2 regions of the Pseudomonas sp. LBUM1660 genome follow, and region 1 is predicted to be linked to the other one. Evidence: riboswitches for the same ligand, from Rfam matches in the RefSeq annotation. Region 1 holds a riboswitch; the other holds the start of a gene.

The links. Region 1 has a riboswitch for cobalamin ahead of ACA068_RS14010 (CbtB domain-containing protein). Riboswitches for the same ligand answer to the same signal wherever they lie in the genome.
Region 2: another riboswitch for cobalamin. It lies ahead of cobO (cob(I)yrinic acid a,c-diamide adenosyltransferase); the one in region 1 lies ahead of ACA068_RS14010 (CbtB domain-containing protein).

Annotation. Positions count from the first base shown of each region.
Region 1 covers NZ_CP166795.1:2,952,996-2,958,420, forward strand. The annotation lists gene nfuA (Fe-S biogenesis protein NfuA) at 1-184, shown strand, start outside; gene cobM (precorrin-4 C(11)-methyltransferase) at 323-1,069, opposite strand; gene ACA068_RS14000 (cobalamin biosynthesis protein) at 1,168-1,581, opposite strand; gene ACA068_RS14005 (CbtA family protein) at 1,578-2,282, opposite strand; gene ACA068_RS14010 (CbtB domain-containing protein) at 2,294-2,485, opposite strand; cobalamin riboswitch at 2,605-2,832, opposite strand; cobalamin riboswitch at 3,010-3,224, shown strand; gene cobW (cobalamin biosynthesis protein CobW) at 3,325-4,386, shown strand; gene cobN (cobaltochelatase subunit CobN) at 4,390-5,425, shown strand, end outside.
Region 2 covers NZ_CP166795.1:1,995,543-2,000,967, forward strand. The annotation lists gene ACA068_RS09385 (PQQ-dependent sugar dehydrogenase) at 1-1,281, opposite strand, end outside; gene ACA068_RS09390 (hypothetical protein) at 1,349-1,933, opposite strand; cobalamin riboswitch at 2,090-2,323, shown strand; gene cobO (cob(I)yrinic acid a,c-diamide adenosyltransferase) at 2,404-3,015, shown strand; gene ACA068_RS09400 (cobyrinic acid a,c-diamide synthase CobB) at 3,026-4,351, shown strand; gene bluB (5,6-dimethylbenzimidazole synthase) at 4,348-4,998, shown strand; gene cbiB (adenosylcobinamide-phosphate synthase CbiB) at 4,995-5,425, shown strand, end outside.

The DNA of each region.
Region 1 (5,425 bases):
CCTGATCGATGTGGTCGAAGACGGCATCGCCGTACTGAAGTTCGGCGGTGGTTGCCAGGGCTGCGGCCAGGCCGACGTCACCCTTCGCGAAGGCATCGAGCGCACCTTGCTTGAGCGCATTCCCGAGCTCAAGGGTGTACGCGATGTGACGGACCATACGCAGAAAGAAAACGCCTACTACTGAGTAAGGTGTTTGCTGCAGACTAAAAAAAGCGGCGCCCCGTGAGCGCCGTTTTTTTATGGGTGATCGATAACCTGTGGCGACGTTTCGCTAAATCCCCTCGCCACAGGAAGCCCCCCTTATCACAGAGTTGTGCTTGGCTCAGGGCCTGTAGAGATGCGCATGCCCGGCGCGATACAGCGACGACTCGCTGAACTGATCACTGCCCAACACCCGACCCACCAGAATCAGCGCCGTGCGCCGAAAACCCTTCGCTGCAACCTTCCCGGCAATGTCTTCAATCGTTCCCACCACCCAATCCTGGTCCGGCCACGTCGCCCGGTGAATCACCGCGATCGGGCAGTCTGCGCCGTAATGCGGCAGCAACTCCGCCAGAATCTTCTCCAGATGATTGACCCCCAAATGAATCGCCATGGTCGCCCCGTGCTGGGCCAGGCTCCCCAGTTCTTCACCGGCCGGCATCACGGTTTTGTCGGCGTAGCGGGTCAGAATCACGCTTTGTGAAACGTCCGGCAGCGTCAGTTCAGCCCCCAACAACGCTGCACACGCGGCAGTCGCCGTCACGCCCGGGATGATTTCAAATGGAATGTCGAGTTCGCGCAAATAGCGAATCTGCTCACCAATCGCCCCGTACAGACTCGGATCACCCGAATGCACCCGCGCCACGTCCTGGCCGTTGGCATGGGCAGTTTTGATCAGTTCGATGATCTGCTCCAGGTGCAATTCGGCACTGTTGACCACCTGCTCGGCGCAATGGCCTTCAAGCACGGCGGCGGGCACCAAAGAGCCGGCATAGATGATCACCGGGCAACTGCGAATCAGCCGTTGGCCTTTGACGGTGATCAGTTCCGGGTCGCCGGGACCTGCGCCAATGAAGTAGACGGTCATCGTCCGTTCCTTTGAATAAAGAGTCTGTCAGAAAAAGGGCTTGGGCAAGGCTTCAGATGAAGATTGCTCATGATCGAAGGCGGGGATTATCGGGGATCTTACGCAACGCAAGCCAACGCCAGGGTGGCCTGGGCATATTTTTGTCGCGGAATCAGCAGTTTCGCCGGTGCCTGGGCCAGTTGTTCGGCGAGGGCCAGGGCGGCACTTTCCGCCACGCCGTAGCAGCCAGTGCGTTCGAACGCGATGTCCGAATGATGGCTGAGTTGCGGTTTGTAACCTTCCAATTGCTCGCTGCTGAAATACATCAGCGGCAACGCGAGTTGTGCGGCGAGTTCGACCAGGCCAGGTTCATCGCGCTTCAGGTCGATACTGGCCAGGGCGTTGATCTGGTGAAGTCCGATTTTATGAGCCTGTAACGCCTGATCGAGTAACGCCCGCAGCGTACTGGCAGGGCAGCCGCGCTGGCAGCCCAGGCCGACGACTAAAGTCGGCGCTGTGCGAGTAACAATCATGCGTGGTATTGGCCATCGCTTTTGCGGCAAAACAACCAGGCGCTGATCAGGCCCAGGGCCAGCCAGAACGCGACGTTGGTCAGCTGCGATGCGATTTTGAACTGCGCTTCCAGCGCTTCCGGAGCGAGCATTGAGTGCACTTCCGGTTGCGGCGCGCCGATCACGTGCGGAACGGCGAGAATCGCCACGCCGAGGATCTTCATCAGCCAGTGACGACTGAACACGATCAGCGCGATGCCGACCGCCGTGGACGCGGCCGTGCCGATCCACCAGAGTTGCCGTTGGGCCAGATCAGCCGCGGCAGTGCCCGGCAGTTCAGGCGGCAGGCCGAGGGTCGGCGCCAGCACGAAGGTCGCGTAACCGGCCAGGCCCCAAAGCAAGCCTTGGGAGGTTTTGGTCGGTGCACGCAAGGTGTAGAGACCGGCGAGCATCAGGGCGAAACCGACGGCGACCACCAGGTTGCCGCCCGTGGTCGACAGCACACGCTGCCAGCCGTCTTCCGGCTCCCAGGCTTCGGCGTCGTGAGTGTGAGCGGCGACACCGGCGGCGTGTTCGTGAACTTCAACAGCGGCCGGCTCGGATTTTTCGTAGGTTTCGGCCTGCAGAATCAGCGGAGAGACCCAGAAACTTTGCAGCAGGGTCAGCAACAGGGCGGCCAGCAGCCCGCTGAAACCTGCGGTTTGCGCAATACGCTTGATCATGTCGGCAGGTCTCAATGGCACGGGAAGGCTGAACTGTGACGGGTATCGTGCGCGGCATTGTGCACCGCTTCGATGTGCGAGAAACCGGCGAAATACACGAGGCACGCACCGAGGATCGACGCGCATACGGCGGTGGTCAGGCGTTGGCTCAGGGTCGTGGTGGTGCTGGCGGTGCTGTGGCCGGTGCTGCTGATGATCGACATGGCGCTTCCCTCTGGTCTGTCAGTGGGTGAATAGAGCGCATGGAAGACCCCTGCGAGTCGGGCGCGCAGAGGTTCAAACAGCGCCCGCCCACCGCGGGTTTGTTATTCGGTGACGTAAAGGTCACTTTGTGTTGCGGGCCGGTCTCCGGGCTCACGAGGGGCCAAGGCTTGCGCCTGAACCTGCAAGCATCACCTTCCCATGCCGAACTGCTGGCACAGTGGATCTGACGCTTCGCTCGCTTACCGTTGCGGGGGCAGCACCGGACTGACATGGCTTTGAGTAAAGCACATGATTCACCGGTTTCCCGTTTCACCCTGTGAAGGGCACCCGTAACAAGGCGTGTAGGAGAGCATGGGCGGGGGTTTGGCGTCAATTGGCATGGGTTCTCATTTCGATGCCGAGGTGAATTCTTCGCGGGCAAGCCTCGCTCCTACAAAAGCACCGCCATCCTGTAGGAGCGAGGCTTGCCCGCGAAGGGGCCGGTGAGGGCACCACAAGACATTGACCCGCCCCCACACCATGCGTAGCCTTGCGCTTTCGAGGTTCTTCGGCATTTGCCGAAGCTAAGAAGGGAACGCGGTCGATGCCGCGGCTGCCCCCGCAACTGTGAACGGTGATGTTCGCTGCCACGCCACTGCAAACCCTGTTCAGCGGGTTCGCGGGAAGGCGCAGTGAATGCCAGGCCCTCAAGCCCGGCACACCGTCAGCCAGGAGACCTGCCTCGACACAGATTCTCACTACAACCGGGCGGGGTGATCCGGTGGCGAACTCTTCCGCGCGCGCATCCGTCGCAGCGATTGTCGTCCCGTATGCCCGCCACCTTGCCAAAGGGCATCCGATGAAAACACTGGCCAAACTCCCCGTCACCATCGTTACCGGCTTCCTCGGCTCGGGTAAAACCACCTTGCTGCGGCACATGCTCGACAACGCGCAGGGCCGCCGCATCGCGGTGATCGTCAACGAGTTCGGCGAGCTGGGCATTGACGGCGAAATCCTCAAACAATGCTCCATCGGTTGCACCGAAGAAGAAGCCAACGGTCGCGTCTACGAACTGGCCAACGGTTGCCTGTGCTGCACCGTCCAGGAAGAATTCTTCCCGGTGATGCGCGAACTCGTCGCCCGTCGCGGCGACCTCGACCACATCCTGATCGAAACCTCGGGCCTGGCCCTGCCAAAGCCGCTGGTTCAAGCCTTCCAGTGGCCGGAAATCCGCAGCGCCTGCACCGTTGACGCGGTCATCACCGTGGTCGACAGCCCAGCCGTTGCCGCCGGCACTTTCGCGGCTTTCCCGGATCAGGTCGACGCCCAGCGCAAACTCGACCCGAACCTGGACCACGAATCGCCGCTGCACGAGCTGTTCGCCGACCAACTGGCCAGCGCCGACCTGGTGATCCTCAACAAGGCCGACCTGATCAGCCCGGAAGACCTGGCCCGTGTGCGCCTGGAAGTCGCCGAAGAACTGCCGCCAGCCGTCAAAGTCATCGAAGCCAGCAGCGGCCGCGTGCCACTGGATGTGTTGATCGGCCTCGGCGCCGGTTCCGAAGAACACATCGACAGCCGGCACAGCCATCACGATCACCACCATGAAGGCGAAGACGATCACGATCACGACGCCTTCGATTCCATCTCCATCGAACTGCCCCAAGCCGACGAAAGCCTGCTGCTGGACGCGCTGACCCAACTGGTGGTCCAGCACGGCATTCTGCGGGTCAAAGGTTTCGCGGCGATTCCGAACAAACCGATGCGCCTGCTGATTCAGGGCGTGGGCACGCGTTTCGACAAGCATTTCGACCGTCAGTGGGGCGCCGGTGAAGCGCGCACCACGCGCCTGGTGCTGATCGGCCAGGAACTGGACGCCGCTTTGCTTGAAGCGCAATTGCGCGCCGCGCTCAGCGTTTAAGCCATGCACCTGCTCAGGACCCAGCCCGGCGGTTTCGTGTCGGATGACAACATTGCCGACCTTGGACAAACCCCTGCCGAGCTGGTGATCCTGTGCAGCGGCGATTCCAGCCTGGCGCTGCTTGCCGAAGCGGCGCAGCAACTGCCGGACGATTACCCGAGCGTGCGCCTGGCCAATCCGATGCAGGTGCAGAATCACGCATCGGTCGACCTGTATGTCGACGAAGTGCTGCGCCATGCCAAGGTGATTCTGATTTCGCTGCACGGCGGCATCGCCTATTGGCGTTACGGGGTCGAACGTCTGGTGGAGCTGTCCCAGCGCGGTGTGCAACTGATTCTGGTACCGGGGGATGACCGGCCGGACCCGGAACTCAGTGACCTGAGCACCGTGACCGCCGACGACCGCGACCGGCTCTGGCAGTTTTTGCGGCAGGGCGGCATGGCCAATGCCCTGGATTTTTTCCGCTGCCTGGCCAATCGCTGGCTGGATCGCGATTACGCCTGGGCCGAGCCGCAAACCTTGCCGCGCACGGCGATTTACCACCCGCAAAAGAGCCCCGCTGACCTTAACGATTGGCAAGCCGATTGGCAGGCCGGTCAACCGGTGGCGGCGGTGCTGTTTTATCGCTCGCATTTACAGGCGGCGAACACCGCGTTCATCGATGTTTTCTGCCAGCGTTTGCAGGCGGCGGGTTTAAATCCGTTGCCGATTGCGCTGGCCAGTCTGAAAGAGCCCGGCTGCCTGACGGTGGTCGAGGACCTGCTGGACGAAGTCGAGGCGGGGGTGATCCTCAACACCACCGGTTTCGCTCAATCCAGCCCCGAAGCGCCGCATCTGCGGCCGTTTCGACGCAACATTCCGGTGATCCAGGCGATCTGCGCCCAGGACAACGAGCCGGGCTGGCTTGCCAGTGAACAGGGCCTCGGCCCGCGTGATCTGGCGATGCACATCGCGCTGCCGGAACTGGACGGACGGATCATCAGCCGGCCGATCAGCTTCAAGGACCTGGCGTGGCGCAGCGAGCGCAGTCAGTCGGACG
Region 2 (5,425 bases), 960 kb from region 1:
CCCCACATCATCGGCCACCAGCAAGCCGCCCTGCTGATCAATCACCACGCCCACAGGCCGGCCCATGGCTTTCTCATCCTCGTTGAGGAAGCCTGTCAGCACATCCACCGGCTGCCCGGTCGGTTTGCCTCCGGCGAACGGAACAAAAATCACTTTATAACCACTGTGCGGCTTGCGGTTCCATGAGCCGTGCTGGCCGATGAAGGCGCCTTCCTTGAATTGCGCTGGAAGTGTGTTGCCCTCGGCAAACGACAGGCCCAGCGATGCGGTATGTGGGCCGACCGCATAATCCGGCGCAATGGCCTTGGCCACCAAGTCAGGGTTCTGCGGCTCGACGCGAATATCGACGTGCTGGCCATAGTAGCTGAAGGGCCAGCCGTAGAACCCGCCGTCCTTCACTGAAGTGATGTAGTCCGGCACCAGATCGCTACCGATTTCGTCCCGCTCATTGACCGCCGTCCACAGGGCGCCGGTCTGAGGTTCCCAGGCCATGCCGTTTGGATTACGAATCCCCGAAGCGAAGATCCGGTGATTGCCGGTGGCGCGATCCACTTCCCAGATCGCCGCGCGACCTTCCTCCTGATCAAGGCCGTTTTCTCCGACATTGCTGTTGGAGCCGACTGTGACGTACAGCTTGCTGCCGTCCTTGCTGGCGATGACGTTTTTGGTCCAGTGGTGATTCAGCGTGCCACCCGGCAGGTCGACCACCTTGATCGGCTGCGACTTGATCGCGGTGTCGCCATTTTCATAGTGAAAGCGCAGCAAGCGGTCGGTGTCGGCGACGTACAGGTCATTGCCGACCAGGGTCATGCCGAAGGGCGAATTGAGGTTTTCCAGGAACACCGTGCGGGTTTCGGCGATGCCGTCGTGGTCCTTGTCCCGCAGCAGCGTGATGCGATTCGGGCTGGGAACGGCGGCGCCGGCACGGCCCATGACTTTCTTCATGACCCAGCCTTTAACGCCTTTGCCGTCATCGGGTTTCGGTGGCGCGTTGGTTTCGGCTACCAGCACATCGCCGTTGGGCAGCACGTAGAGCCAGCGCGGGTGATCGAGCCCTTCGGCAAATGCCGCCACTTGAGTGCCCGCCGCAGCGGTGGGTTTCGCGCCATCCGGCCAGCCGATCGCCGGGGCGATGTTCACCGTCGGGATCAGGGTCTTGTTCGGTTCGGGCAGTTTGGGTGACGGGCCGGTGCCGTCGGAGACTTGCAGGCTGGAGGTTTCACCACAAGCGGCGAGCCCTCCGGCGAGCGCGATGACGAGAACGAGCTGGGGCTTGTGCATGCTGGACTTCCCTATGAGTGCATTGTCTTAATCATAGAGAAGCTTAAGCACGCGATGGTTCAACCAGTCAGCCGCGGGCTTCCTTGAGCAGCACGGCGATGCCGGGGTGATAGTTGCCCGCTTCGTTGCGCAACTTGCGGTAGGCGTATGGGAAATACCAGGCCACGGCGCAGCTGTGTTCCTTTTGCAGGTCGTCGACCATGTCCTGGAGTTCTTCCGGTGTCGCGCTCTGCTGTGCCTTTTGAGGCGCAACGAACAGGCAGCCGAGTCTCAGGTCGCTGGCGTAGCTGATGCGCTTGGCGTTGCTGGTGATGTCCTGCAGCGCTTGAGTCAGGTTCAGGCTATTGACCCGCGGCCAGCGTTGAGTAGTCTGAAGGTAGGCGCGTTGTTCGGGGGTGGCGATATACAGATCGGCGCGGCCGTTGCGTTCCCCTTCTTCATTCTGTTTGCGCGTCGGTGTTTGTTGCAGTGTGACCATTTCCGCCATCCAGGCTGCTGCAGAGAGCAGGCCGAGGTTGGCTTTTTCGTCGTACCAATAAGGTGTGTCGTTATCGCCGCGCACAGCGTTAAAGCGGTCGATACAGTCAAACCAGCGTTCCAGCACCGGTCGCAGGAATTCCAGCTTCGGATTGCTGATGATCATGCCTTGCATGTTGCTCACCCTTGTAATTGTGTTGTTGGGTTTTATGGCGCTTTGATATCACTGCTGACGGTGTGGTGCAAGATTGACGTCACGTAATTGATGGGCAGCAGTATATCGAGCGCTCGCGCTTTGTCTTCAATTGACGCTCCACCCCCAACCCTCTAACCTTCGCGGCTTGTTTCAGGTGCTCTGTGGCGGTGGCCGACAGAGTGAAACAGGGAAGCCGGTGAGTGACTATCACCAAGCGACGAAACGTCACGATCCCGGCGCTGCCCCCGCAACGGTAAATGAGTAAAGACTGCGTCTTGAGCCACTGTGTCGACTGTCGACATGGGAAGGCGCGCAGTCCGGCGCGAGCCGCTCATGAGCCCGGAGACCGGCCTGATTCATTCAACGGCATCACGGTGGGCGATGCCAGGCTTCTTGCCGTCTATTCTTGTGCCTGCCCGCCGTTATCCAGCCTCAACGGAGAGCTCCCCATGACTGATTCCCCTGATCGTGACGAACGCCACTTGGCGCGCATGCAGCGCAAAAAAGCCGTGATCGACGAACGCATCGCCAACTCGCCGAATGAGTGCGGCCTGCTGCTGGTGCTGACCGGCAACGGCAAAGGCAAGAGCAGCTCGGCCTTCGGCATGCTCGCCCGGTCCATGGGCCACGGCATGCAGTGCGGCGTGGTGCAGTTCATCAAGGGCCGTAACAGCACCGGCGAAGAGCTGTTCTTCCGCCGCTTCCCGGAGCAGGTGCGTTTTCATGTGATGGGCGAGGGCTTCACCTGGGAAACCCAGGACCGCCAGCGTGACATCGCCGCCGCTGAAGCCGCGTGGGCTGTGTCGCGTGAGTTGTTGCGTGACCCGTCGATTGGTCTGGTGGTGCTGGATGAGTTGAATATTGCCCTCAAGCACGGTTACCTCGACCTCGATCAGGTGCTCACCGACTTGCAGGCGCGTCCACCGATGCAACACGTGGTGGTCACCGGTCGCGGCGCCAAGCCAGAGATGATCGAACTGGCCGACACGGTCACCGAAATGGGCGTGATCAAGCACGCGTTCCAGGCCGGGATCAAAGCGCAAAAAGGCGTCGAGTTGTGAGCTGCACTTTATGAGTAGCCATCGTCAATGCCCGGCGGTATTGATTGCCGCGCCGGCCTCCGGTCAGGGCAAGACCACTGTCACCGCCGCGCTGGCCCGTTTGCACCGCAATCAGGGGCGCAAGGTGCGCGTGTTCAAATGCGGCCCGGACTTTCTCGATCCGATGATTCTCGAGCGCGCCAGCGGTGCGCCGGTGTATCAACTGGACATGTGGATGGTCGGCGAGCAGGAAAGCCGTCGGCTGTTGTGGGAGGCGGCCGGGGACGCCGACCTGATCCTCATTGAAGGCGTCATGGGGCTGTTCGACGGCACGCCGTCCAGCGCCGACCTGGCGCGGCATTTCGGTGTGCCGGTGCTCGGGGTGATTGACGGCACGGCGATGGCGCAGACCTTCGGTGCGCTGGCGCTGGGGCTGGCGAAGTATCAGCCGGACTTGCCGTTTGCCGGTGTATTGGCCAACCGCGTGGGCACGCTGCGTCATGCGCAATTGCTCGAAGGCAGCCTGACTGAAGGCTTGCGCTGGTACGGCGCCTTGTCGCGGGAAACCGGGATCGAATTGCCGAGTCGGCATCTCGGTCTGGTTCAGGCCAGCGAGTTGAACGATCTCGACGTGCGCCTTGATGCGGCGGCCGAATCGCTGGCCAGCAGTTGCGATGTGGCGCTGCCGCCCGCGGTGGAATTCGCCGGGCCCGATGTGATCGCCGCCGAGCCTTTGCTTAAAGGCATCCGAATTGCCGTGGCCCGTGATGAAGCGTTCGCCTTCACCTACGGCGCGAGCCTCGATTTGCTGCGGGCCATGGGCGCCGAGTTGCTGTTCTTCTCGCCGATCCGCGATGCTGATTTGCCAGAGGCGGACAGCCTTTATCTGCCGGGCGGTTATCCGGAACTGCACCATGTGGCGCTGTCACAGAACACCTCGATGCTCGACGCGATCCGCGCCCATCATGCCGCTGGCAAACCGTTGCTGGCCGAGTGTGGCGGGATGTTGTACCTGCTCGATTCGCTGACCGATGTCGAAGGTACTCGCGCTGAATTGGTTGGCTTGCTCAAAGGTGATGCGGTGATGCAAAAGCGTCTGGCCGCGTTGGCTTTGCAAGCGGTTGAGTTGCCGGAAGGTGCGTTGCGTGGCCACACCTATCACCATTCGTTGACCAGCACCGAACTTGAGCCGATTGCCCGTGGACTCAGTCCGAACGGCGGACGGGGGGCGGAGGCGGTTTATCGTGCGGGGCGGATGACGGCCTCTTATGTGCATTTTTATTTTCCGTCCAATCCTTCGGCGGTTGCCGCTCTTTTTGCGCCGGACTTTGATGCAGTCTTCGCGAGCAGGCCATGACCGACAACGCATTCTCCGAAGCCGAACGCGAAGCGGTCTACCGGGCCATCGCCGAACGTCGCGACATGCGCCACTTCAGCGGCGGCACTGTCGAGCCTGAGTTGCTACGACGCCTGCTCGAAGCCGCCCACCAAGCGCCGAGCGTCGGCCTGATGCAGCCCTGGCGCTTCATCCGCATCAGCGACCAGGCCCTGCGCAGCAAGATCCAGCAGCTGGTGGAAGAAGAACGCATCCGCACCGCCGAAGCACTCGGCGAGCGCACCGACGAATTCATGAAGCTCAAGGTCGAAGGCATCAACGACTGCGCCGAGGTGCTGGTCGCCGCGCTGATGGACGATCGCGAGCGCCACATCTTCGGTCGTCGCACCTTGCCGGAAATGGACATGGCCTCGTTGTCCTGCGCGATCCAGAACCTCTGGCTGGCCTCCCGCGCTGAAGGTCTGGGCATGGGCTGGGTGTCGCTGTTCGAGCCGCAAGCGCTGGCGGACCTGCTGGGTTTGCCACCCGGGGCCAAGCCGTTGGCGGTTCTTTGCCTCGGCCCGGTCAAGGAATTCTATCCGGCGCCGATGCTGGTACTCGAAGGGTGGGCGCAGGCGCGTCCGCTCAGTGAGTTGCTGTATGAAAATTATTGGGGAGTGAGTCAATGAGTGTGGCGTTATTGAGTGTCGCCGCGGTTGCGCTGGACGCGCTGCTGGGTGAGCCCAAACGCTGGCATCCGCTGGTGGCGTTCGGCCGTTTTGCCGACCGCATCGAGCAACGTTTCAACGGTGAGGGGCGTGGCTGGCGCAGCCATGGCGTCACCGCGTGGGTGATCGCGGTCGTGCCGCTGACGTTGCTGGCCACGGCGTTTTCCTGGGCGCCGTATGTGGGCTGGATTGTCGAGATTCTCGCGCTCTATTGCGCCCTCGGCATGCGTAGCCTCGGTGAGCACGTCGAACCGGTGGCCAAGGCTTTGCGCAGTGATGATTTGGACGAAGCCCGCAAGCGCGTGGGTTATTTGGTCAGCCGTCAGACCAGCGAACTGGATAAAACCGAAGTCGCCCGCGCCGCCACTGAATCTGTTCTGGAGAACGG